DNA from 3 places in the Serratia sp. UGAL515B_01 genome. Region 3 is predicted to be linked to each of the others. Evidence: predicted binding sites of a transcription regulator. Region 3 holds the regulator's gene; each other region holds the start of a gene.
The links. Region 3 encodes PurR, which represses purine synthesis genes. Its sites were predicted from a motif close to CANGCAAACGTTTGCNTG; they were not measured.
Positions count from the first base shown of each region.

Region 1: the regulator PurR is predicted to act here: its motif matches at 1,466-1,483, upstream of gcvT (glycine cleavage system aminomethyltransferase GcvT).
Region 2: the regulator PurR is predicted to act here: its motif matches at 2,072-2,089, upstream of purM (phosphoribosylformylglycinamidine cyclo-ligase).

Region 1 is NZ_CP109901.1:950,145-953,429, reverse strand. Features, by position in the region: gene gcvH (glycine cleavage system protein GcvH) at 1-187, opposite strand, end outside; gene gcvT (glycine cleavage system aminomethyltransferase GcvT) at 218-1,315, opposite strand; gene ubiI (FAD-dependent 2-octaprenylphenol hydroxylase) at 1,829-3,031, opposite strand; gene ubiH (2-octaprenyl-6-methoxyphenyl hydroxylase) at 3,182-3,285, opposite strand, start outside.
Region 2 is NZ_CP109901.1:2,449,690-2,452,974, reverse strand. Features, by position in the region: gene speG (spermidine N1-acetyltransferase) at 1-197, opposite strand, end outside; gene purN (phosphoribosylglycinamide formyltransferase) at 312-950, opposite strand; gene purM (phosphoribosylformylglycinamidine cyclo-ligase) at 950-1,987, opposite strand; gene OK023_RS11010 (glycoside hydrolase family 3 protein) at 2,394-3,285, shown strand, end outside.
Region 3 is NZ_CP109901.1:1,964,211-1,967,495, forward strand. Features, by position in the region: gene sodB (superoxide dismutase [Fe]) at 1-40, shown strand, start outside; partial or broken gene OK023_RS09040 (IS200/IS605 family transposase) at 519-593, opposite strand; gene OK023_RS19200 (YnhF family membrane protein) at 790-915, opposite strand; gene purR (HTH-type transcriptional repressor PurR) at 1,205-2,230, shown strand; gene punR (DNA-binding transcriptional activator PunR) at 2,392-3,285, opposite strand, start outside.

The sequences.
Region 1 (3,285 bases), 1.0 Mb from region 3:
ATTCCGCTACCGCACAATCATCACCAGCAGCAACCACAGCACCAACCTCAGGCAAATCGACAAATACCATATCGCCCAGCAGTTCCTGCGCGTGCTCAGTGATGCCTACAACATATTCACTATTTCCCTCGTCACACACCCATTCATGGGATGCCGCATACTTCAGTTCTGTTGGCACATTACTCATTGACCTGCTACTCCTCTGAATAAATAAAAACTAATTGATCAGTGATTTACCGGCACGCACAAAACCTGGTTTGGTGACCAAAACTGGCATTTCACGGTTACGTATCTGGACGATAGCCTGTTCACCAATACCCGCTGGAACGCGTGCCAATGCAATGCTGAAACCCAGAGTCGGAGAAAAAGAACCGCTGGTAATCACCCCAACCTGTCGTTGGCCATTGACATCAGTAAAATATACTGGCAGTTCATTGCGTAATACGCCCTTTTCCTTCATGACCAAACCCACAAGTTGTTGCGTCCCCTTTTCGCGTTGTAGTTCCAACGCCTCACGGCCAATAAAATTACGTTCCTGCGGCTCCCACGCAATAGTCCAGCCCATATTGGCAGCCAGTGGAGAAATCCCCTCGTCCATTTCCTGGCCGTAAAGGTTCATTCCTGCCTCCAAACGTAATGTATCACGCGCACCCAACCCTGCGGGTTTCACACCTGCACTCAGTAGTTTATGCCAAAAATCAACCACCTGCTTTTTCGGCAGCGCTATTTCATAACCGGCTTCACCGGTGTAACCCGTGGTTGCAATAAAGAGATCGCCAGTCTGTACACCAAAGAAAGGTTTCATACCTTCCACAGCCTGTTTCTGTTCGGGGGTAAAAAGAGTGGCGACACGCTCTTTAGCATGAGGCCCTTGCACCGCGAGCAGCGCCAAATCGTCACGCACTGTCAATTCGATGCCGTATGGTGCAGCATGTTGCGTGATCCAAATCAGATCCTTCTCACGGGTAGCAGAGTTCACCACCAGGCGAAAAGCCTCTTCCGTAAAAAAATAAACAATCAAATCATCGATCACACCACCGGACGCATTCAACATGCTGCTATACAGTGCTTTTCCAGGTTGGGTGAGTTTGGCGACATCATTCGCCAACAGATAGCGAAGGAACTCGCGGGTACGGGTACCGCACAAATCCACAATGGTCATATGGGAGACATCGAACATACCGGCATCCTGACGCACCGCATGATGTTCATCTATCTGGGAGCCGTAATGTAGCGGCATCATCCAGCCATGAAAATCGACCATGCGTGCACCGCACGCCGCATGTTGGTCGTACAGTGGGGTTTGCTTTGCCATTTTATCCCTCTTTTCACTCAAGTAGCCGAATACAGGGCGTTGCTACGCAATAAGACAATGCAACTTGCCAGCCTGACTACGTGGTTCACCCTGACCGTTCAACACAAATTGCCGCGCCAATTGTTAGTGAAAAACGCAGTTCATCGTTACGACGCAAACGTTACCTTTCCCCTGACGTTATCACCGAACAGCCCGGTTAACCATAAGTTAAACTATGTTCAATATCTTTCACTATGGGTAAATTACCGCGCAAGTGTGTAGAGTTTTTCACTGAAAAACTGCGTCTTAAGGCACAAAGTTAACAATTGATGGGCTAAAAAATGAAGTTATATAACAAATGGCTAATAACAAAGAGAACTTTCGTTTTTGACAACCGATTATGACATTAGGAAAAGTAATAAACAAAACGAACTGGAATTAGAATTTCTCAAATGAAAGGAGTTAGCGCAAGCGATTTGAACCGCCTTCGCCCTGGCACGAGGGGAACCTCATCAATAAGGTTCCCCTCGTGGCTTATCGCAACCAATCCGGCAAATCGTTCAGCCCCATAGCCTGACGGATCAGTTTCGGTTTTACACCTGGTAAGCTGTCAGCCAGCCTTAAGCCAACATCACGCAGCAGCTTCTTCGCCGGATTATGGCCTGCAAACAGTTCGCGGAAACCTTGCATACTGGCCAGCATCACCGCGGCACCATGCTTACGACGGCGCTCATAGCGGCGCAGATACAAATGTTGGCCGATGTCCTTGCCCTGACGTTGGAGGCGTTTGAGTTCAGATATCAACTCAGCTGCATCCATAAAGCCCAGATTTGCCCCTTGGCCTGCCAGCGGATGCACAGTATGCGCGGCATCCCCCACCAACGCTAAACGGTGGGCAGCAAAGCTGCGGGCATAGCGGCCAGTGAGTGGAAAAGTCAACCTGTTGCTCTCAAGCTGGCAGTGACCCAAACGCATGTCGAAAACCATTGCCAACTCACGATTAAAGGCTTCGGGTTCAAGCTGTTTAAGTCGTTCAGCTTCTTCAGGTGCCAACGACCAGACAATTGAGCTTAAATACGGATCGTTAAACGGTAAGAATGCCAGTATTCCTTCACCATGGAAAACCTGGCGAGCCGTGGCTTGATGAGGCTCTTCAGTGCGGATAGTTGCCACCAGTGCGCTATGGCGATAGTCCCAGAAGGTCAACGGAATATCCGCATGCTGACGCAACCAAGAGTTGGCTCCGTCGGCTCCAACCACCAATCGGGCAGTCAACATGCGGCCATCTTCCAGGGTGAGGAAGGCCTCATTCTCCCCCCAAGCTACCTGTTTCAGCGCCGCTGGCGCAAGCAGCGTCGCGTCGCCCAACGTTTGTGCCTTTTTCCACAATGCCTGCTGGATCACTTCGTTTTCGATAATGTGCCCAAGATGACTGAAACCACATTCATCACCACGAAATGAAATCTTGCCGAAGCTATCGCGCTCCCAGACTTCCATCGCGTTATAAGCGCTAGCACGCAGGCTAAGGATGTGCCCCCAAACGCCTATCTGTTGCAACAATCGTTCACTTGCAGCATTAATGGCAGAAACGCGTAACGCTGGTTGTTCCTGTAACGGTAAAATTTCCGGCTGCCGGTGTTCAAGCACTGCCACACGCAGACCGCTCCCCTGCAAACCACAGGCCAGCGTCAATCCCACCATACCGCCTCCGGCGATAATCACATCAAATGACTGCATGCTGCTTCGGTTCCTCACATTCTACGGATGCCCTGTTCTGCAAGCAGACAGGAAGGATCAGGCGGTATTCATTTTAATGCTACTAGGCGCAGCCCTTGATTGCCTGCGGTATAAACACGCCTCCAAAGGCCTGTCAATGAGACTAAAGGTCTAGCGCTCAACCCAGCCCAATGTGCGCTTGGCAAAAGCATCGCGAACGGCTGGCAACTGTTCCATTGCCATTAGCCCCAGGTTACGCCCAGCAACCAGCGGGG
Region 2 (3,285 bases), 490 kb from region 3:
TCCTCATGTTCAATGATAAAACGCCGCTCACTCTGATCGTGAATATGTTTGTCATATAGGTCGGCAAGCTCAACAAAGGCTTCATACGGCTCTTCAAACCAGTAACGCATAACACTGGCGTTGTTATCCATCTGGTGGACGAAAGACAAATCATCGCGCTCCAGTGGGCGAAGTCTGACGCTGGCATTGCTGGGCATGCATGTTTCTCCATATCGTAAAAGTGTGAAAAGTATAACTTCAGATAATAGATTCTGGTGAAAAAAAACGGTGCCTTGCAGGACACCGTTTGATAAACCTTCAGAGTACAGCCATTAGTCCGCTGCATATCCTTGCAAGGGCAAGCGTTTTCCGTCCAACCAGGCTGCGTTGTCACGCATTGCTAATCTGCCCTCAATGAACCAATTTACTACTAATGGGTAAATAGTATGTTCCTGAGTTTGCACCCGCTCAATCACGTCATCTTCTTCATCGTCTTGGAAGATAGGTACTTTGGCCTGCAGGATCACTGGGCCACCGTCGAGTTGCTCAGTGACGAAGTGCACTGAAGTACCGTGCTCACTATCGCCATTGTCAATAGCCTGACGGTGCGTATGCAATCCAGGATATTTTGGCAGCAGAGAAGGGTGGATATTCAGCATGCGCCCTTGGTAGTGCTGCACGAAGGCGTTACTGAGGATACGCATATAACCAGCCAGTACCAGCAGGTCGGGTTGGTATTGATCAATGGCCTGTGCCAGCGCGCTGTCAAACGCTTCGCGATCGGCAAAGGTTTTGGCATCCAGGGTATGGGTGGCAATACCTGCTTCCTTGGCGCGCTGTAGTCCGTAAGCTTGAGCCTTATTGCTGAATACCGCCATAATGTTGGCGGCAATACGGCCTTGCTGGCAGGCATCAATCAGTGCCTGGAGATTGCTCCCTTGGCCAGAGATCAATACCACAATATTTTTCATCACTGAATAACCACTTGTTGCTCGTCTGAAGAAGCCGACAGTTTACCGATCTTCCAGGCTTTTTCACCTGCAGCAGTCAATAAGGTAAGCGCTTTTTCTACTGATTCTTCTGGCAGCGCAATGACCATACCGACACCACAGTTAAACGTGCGATACATTTCGTGGTGGCTGACGTTACCGGTTTGCTGTAACCAACCGAAAATGTCAGGCCACTGCCAGCTTGATTCGTCGATCACCGCTTGTATTCCTTCTGGTAGCACGCGCGGGATATTCTCCCAGAAACCGCCACCGGTCAGGTGTGCTATGGCGTGAACGTTGACGTTTTCAATCAGTTTAAGTATGGATTTGACATAAATCTTGGTAGGTGCGAGCAGATGGTCGGCTAACGGTTTGCCAGAAAGCATTACCGTGCTGGGGTCGGTATCGCTTACTTCCAGAATTTTGCGTACCAACGAGTAGCCGTTAGAGTGTGGCCCCGACGCTCCCAAGGCAATCAACACATCACCAGATTGTACTTTACTACCATCGATAATTTCGGATTTCTCAACCACGCCCACGCAGAAACCTGCCACGTCGTAGTCTTCCCCGTGATACATTCCCGGCATTTCAGCGGTTTCTCCCCCCACTAATGCACAGCCGGCTTGTTTACAGCCTTCGGCAATCCCCGTTATGACGCTGGTAGCCGTCTCTACATCCAGTTTGCCTGTGGCATAGTAATCTAGGAAAAACAAGGGTTCTGCACCTTGAACTACCAAGTCGTTAACACACATCGCCACCAGATCGATACCGATGGTGTCATGGCGTTTTAGATCCATTGCCAAGCGCAGTTTGGTGCCTACGCCGTCGGTGCCTGAAACCAGTATTGGTTCGCGGTATTTCTGCGGTAGTGCACATAGAGCACCAAACCCTCCAAGACCACCCATAACTTCTGGACGGCGGGTCTGTTTTACTACACCTTTGATGCGATCTACCAATGCGTTGCCAGCATCGATATCGACACCTGCGTCTTTATAGCTGAGAGTGGTTTTGTCGGTCACTGCGCGATCCCCACGACGGTTTGCGGTTTGAAAATGGTGCTTCCGGTGGTGATACCGGAACAAGGCGCAGCAATTCTAACAGTGTAAGCAAACGTTTGCGAGAACCTTGTGGAACAGCGCTAATTTTCAGACTGCCCTCTGTAGCGCATGTCTCGCGGGCAAGTAGATTGCTGGCAGAAAGTTTGGTCATAGGGTTCGGCTGTGCCCCTGAGGAAAATCACACGTTCTCACCGGAATGAGGACTTGCTGAAATTCGATTTATTTAATTAAAACTAAAAACGTATTTATTTCGATCTGTGAAATATATCTTAGTATTTTTTTTTGTGTGTTGTTAACGTTATTCACGAATTTTAAAGGTTAGGAACATTCTGCTTATAGCTATATTTTTCACTCAGAGAGGAACGTCGTGATCAAAACGAATAATGTATTTATTGGTGTGTTTATTTCTCTTGCGCTAGTTGGTTGTGACGGTGGTAGCAATAATATTGGAAGTGCTACTAACAGAAACAGTACTACCTCACCAAATAGTACTACTTTACCTTACTTCTCCGATTGGGAAAATGTTAATAGCGTAATCAAAAAAGATCCTGCTATGGAGGCGGAAATACAGCGTATTGTTTCTATGATGACGCTAGAGGAAAAAATAGGGCAGATGGTACAGCCAGACTTACGCGATGTTACCCCCGAAGAGGCTGAGAAATTTAAACTGGGTTCGATCTTGAATGGTGGCGGTGCATTTCCTGCAGGCAATAAGTACGCTACGGCTGAAGACTGGGCGAAGGAAGCAGACAAATATTGGTTAGCGATCGAACGTGCTTATGAAGGGCGTGGATTCAGGGTTCCATTTATGTGGGGAACCGATGCGGTACACGGCCATAACAACGTATTTATGGCGACTGTTTTTCCTCACAATATTGGTTTGGGAGCAGCCCGTAACCCAGATCTGATTGAAAAAATCGGTGAAGTGACAGCGCGAGAGGTTGTTGCTACCGGGTTAGACTGGACTTTTGCACCGACGGTTGCCACGCCGCGTGACTACCGTTGGGGACGGGTATATGAAGGGTATTCTGAAGATCCTGAAATCGTTTATGAGTATGCAAAACGCATGGTCCAAGGTATTCAAGGGGGCGAGGAGGGATTAAAGGGGGAGTATAACGTTATTTCTAACGTGAAACATTGGCTCGGCGATGGCGGAACGCTTCACGGTGTCGATCACGGGCAAAACCGCTATACAGAAGAGTATCTGCGTAATATCCATGCCATGGGATATATCGGTGGTTTGAATGCAGGTGCGCAGG
Region 3 (3,285 bases):
GGTTAACTGGTCATTCGCGGAACAAAATCTGACCCAATAGCAGATAGATGAACAAGTAAGCTCCCCCCGGCAAAGCCGGGGGTTTTTCATATGTGCCTATTAGCCTCTCTTGCCAGCCGCGCCCTAACAGACGCACTGTGATCTGACATTTGCATTTATGGATTACTTACAGCCCGTAACGCTTCTTGATGTAACCGTGGCGCTTCACTGACTCTCACCAGTATCGGACGCGATGTTGAGCCGTATTGTTCATTCAAAACAGCAAAACAATACTCAGATCCAAAACGAATTTTTGGATACACTTGCCTAAGCCATTAATGCCAAGACTAAAGTGACTATCGTAACCGACGCCGATTTTCAAAATACCTGGTTTAGCCATATTAACTCGTTAGGCTGGGATTTTATCGGTAGAGTGAGAGAACAGATCTTGCTACGGCTCGATATAACAAGTGATATCTGGTTGAAAAAATTGGAATTAATGGCCATATGCCACCTATCACCCTGCGTTTCTCTCCCTAGAAAACCTGCCTTCGGTGTTTAGGTGCAAAAACCATGTGATATTTACAGTTCCATCGGTTATGCGCTAAGCCCATTTTCGTCCCCCATTGGACCCCTTTTGATTTCTTGTTTAACTTTTGCAATTGCCAAACCGCAAGGTGTTTTAACAAATTGAAAGGGGGTCTTTATAATCGGCTTAAGGCTGAAAGCTTTACGACCCCCAGCCTAGCTCTGGGGGTTTTCTATAGAAAATAGCAAAGGTGCAACATATTGCACTTTTTATAATTTAAATCAGTTAGATACAGCAATGAGACCAAAGATGATAATCACTGCCAACGCACATACCGTAGTAAACAATGACATTTTCAAATTCGTATCCATAACGTAATTCCCTTGCAGATTTGTGCTCTCAAGCATAAAAGCCACACAATTAATACGTCAACTCATTTTCCTACAGTTCGTGATTAAAATCTTGTTATCATTTGCCGTCTTATAATACCGATTAGCTCTTCCACTTTTCATAAATATGCGACAAAATCCGCAGTTCACAACTGCGTACCCCAAGATGCCCCCTCCTGCTATAGGATCTTACGGCTTCAGCACTAAAAATCCCGTTTTTGCTTATCAGGGGATAAAATTTACGCAGGCAAACGATTAACATCATACTTACATGCTGTAACATGTGAGTTCAGGAGTCATTCTTTATATGGCAACGATTAAAGATGTGGCCAAGCGCGCTGGCGTTTCCACCACCACCGTTTCGCACGTCATTAATAAAACGCGTTTCGTCGCCGAAGAGACAAAAGCGGCCGTTTGGGCAGCCATTAAACAACTACACTATTCGCCCAGCGCCGTTGCCCGCAGCCTGAAAGTTAACCACACTAAATCGATCGGTCTGCTTGCAACATCAAGCGAAGCACCCTACTTTGCTGAGGTGATCGAAGCTGTTGAAAACAGTTGCTATAGTAAAGGTTATACTTTGATCTTGTGTAACTCACATAATAACCTCGATAAACAACAGGCCTACCTTGCAATGTTGGCGCAAAAGCGCGTCGACGGTCTGCTGGTTATGTGCTCAGAGTACCCAGAAAAGTTGCTGGGTATGTTGGAGGATTACCGAAATATTCCCATGGTGGTTATGGACTGGGGAGCTGCTCGTGGTGATTTTACCGATACAATTATCGATAATGCCTTTGAGGGTGGCTATCTGGCTGGTCGTTATCTTATCGAACGTGGTCATCGCGATATTGGTGCCATTCCCGGCCAGTTATCGCGCAATACCGGTGGTGGCCGTCATCACGGTTTCCTTAAAGCGCTGCAGGAAGCCAATATTGAGATCCGCGAAGAATGGATCGTTCAGGGTGATTTTGAACCTGAGTCCGGTTATAAGGCCATGTACAAAATATTGTCGCAAAAGCATCGCCCCACAGCCATATTTTGCGGTGGAGACATTATGGCTATGGGTGCAATTTGTGCTGCAGACGAATTGGGGCTTCGTGTACCGCAAGACATCTCAGTGATCGGTTACGACAACGTCCGAAATGCACGCTATTTTACCCCAGCATTAACCACTATCCACCAGCCTAAAGAACGTCTGGGAGAAATGGCTTTCACGATGTTGCTGGATCGTATTATCAGTAAACGTGAAGAATCTCAGGTCATTGAAGTCCATCCAAAACTGATAGAACGCCGTTCGGTGGCTGATGGGCCTTTCATCGATTATCGCCGCTAGCATGTCCCCCTTGATTAGACACAAACCAAAACGTGAGCTGCACAGTTTTATGAGCCCAACACGTACTATGATGGCCACAGCGCGGGAGGCAAGGACTCGACCACGCGGCACGCTTCCCTCTGTGGCTTGATGAGGGCTGCGACGCCCCACAGACATATAGCCTAATAATTGTTATCGGAGGCTTTCGAGACACCGGATACGCCTTCGTTCAACCACTCCTGATTAAGCGTTTCACTGTCTCCCAGATAATCTAATAACCAGGTCATTACTGGTGACTGCGCATTTTGCTGCCATGTCAGGCAACAGGCGCTAGGGGGGAATGCTTCTTGCAGTTGCAGAACAACCAGTTCACCACTTTGTACCCATGGCAGTACACAATGCGCGGGTGCCATTCCCACACATAATCCATTACGCAGACAATCCACAGCAGAAGCCCAGTCCGGCACGGTAAGGCGTCGTTGGTTATCCAGCGCCCAAGTTACACGTTTCGGCAAATTTCGTGACGTATCCTCGAGCAATAGTGAGGGATAAGGCCGCAGCTGATCGTTACTCAGTGTGCCCTTTAGCCCCGCTAAGGGATGGGTTGCATTTGCCACACACAACCAATTCACAAAGCCCATATCGCGAAAAGCAAAACCCCCACCAACCGGCACTGCTCGTGTTGCACCGATAGCCATCTCTGCGCGCCCATCAGCCAGTGCATCCCATACGCCATTAAACACCTCGTGTTGCACAATCAATTCAACATCCGAAAAATGACGATAAAAATCAGTGATTAACTGACGACTACGCTGTGGTTTTACAATAAGGTCGACCGCAATTCTTAACTGCCCGCGCCAACCGTTGGCAACTTGCTGGCACTGACGCCGGGTATCAAGCATTTTTTTGACAACCTTCCGGGCCTCTTTGATAAACAGGGCACCAGCAGGGGTCAATACAACATCACGATGACGGCGTTCAAAAAGGGACACAGCCAGCCATTGCTCCAACTGACGCACCGTATAACTTATTGCAGAAGGAACTCGATGAAGCTCTTGTGCAGCCGCACTGAAGCT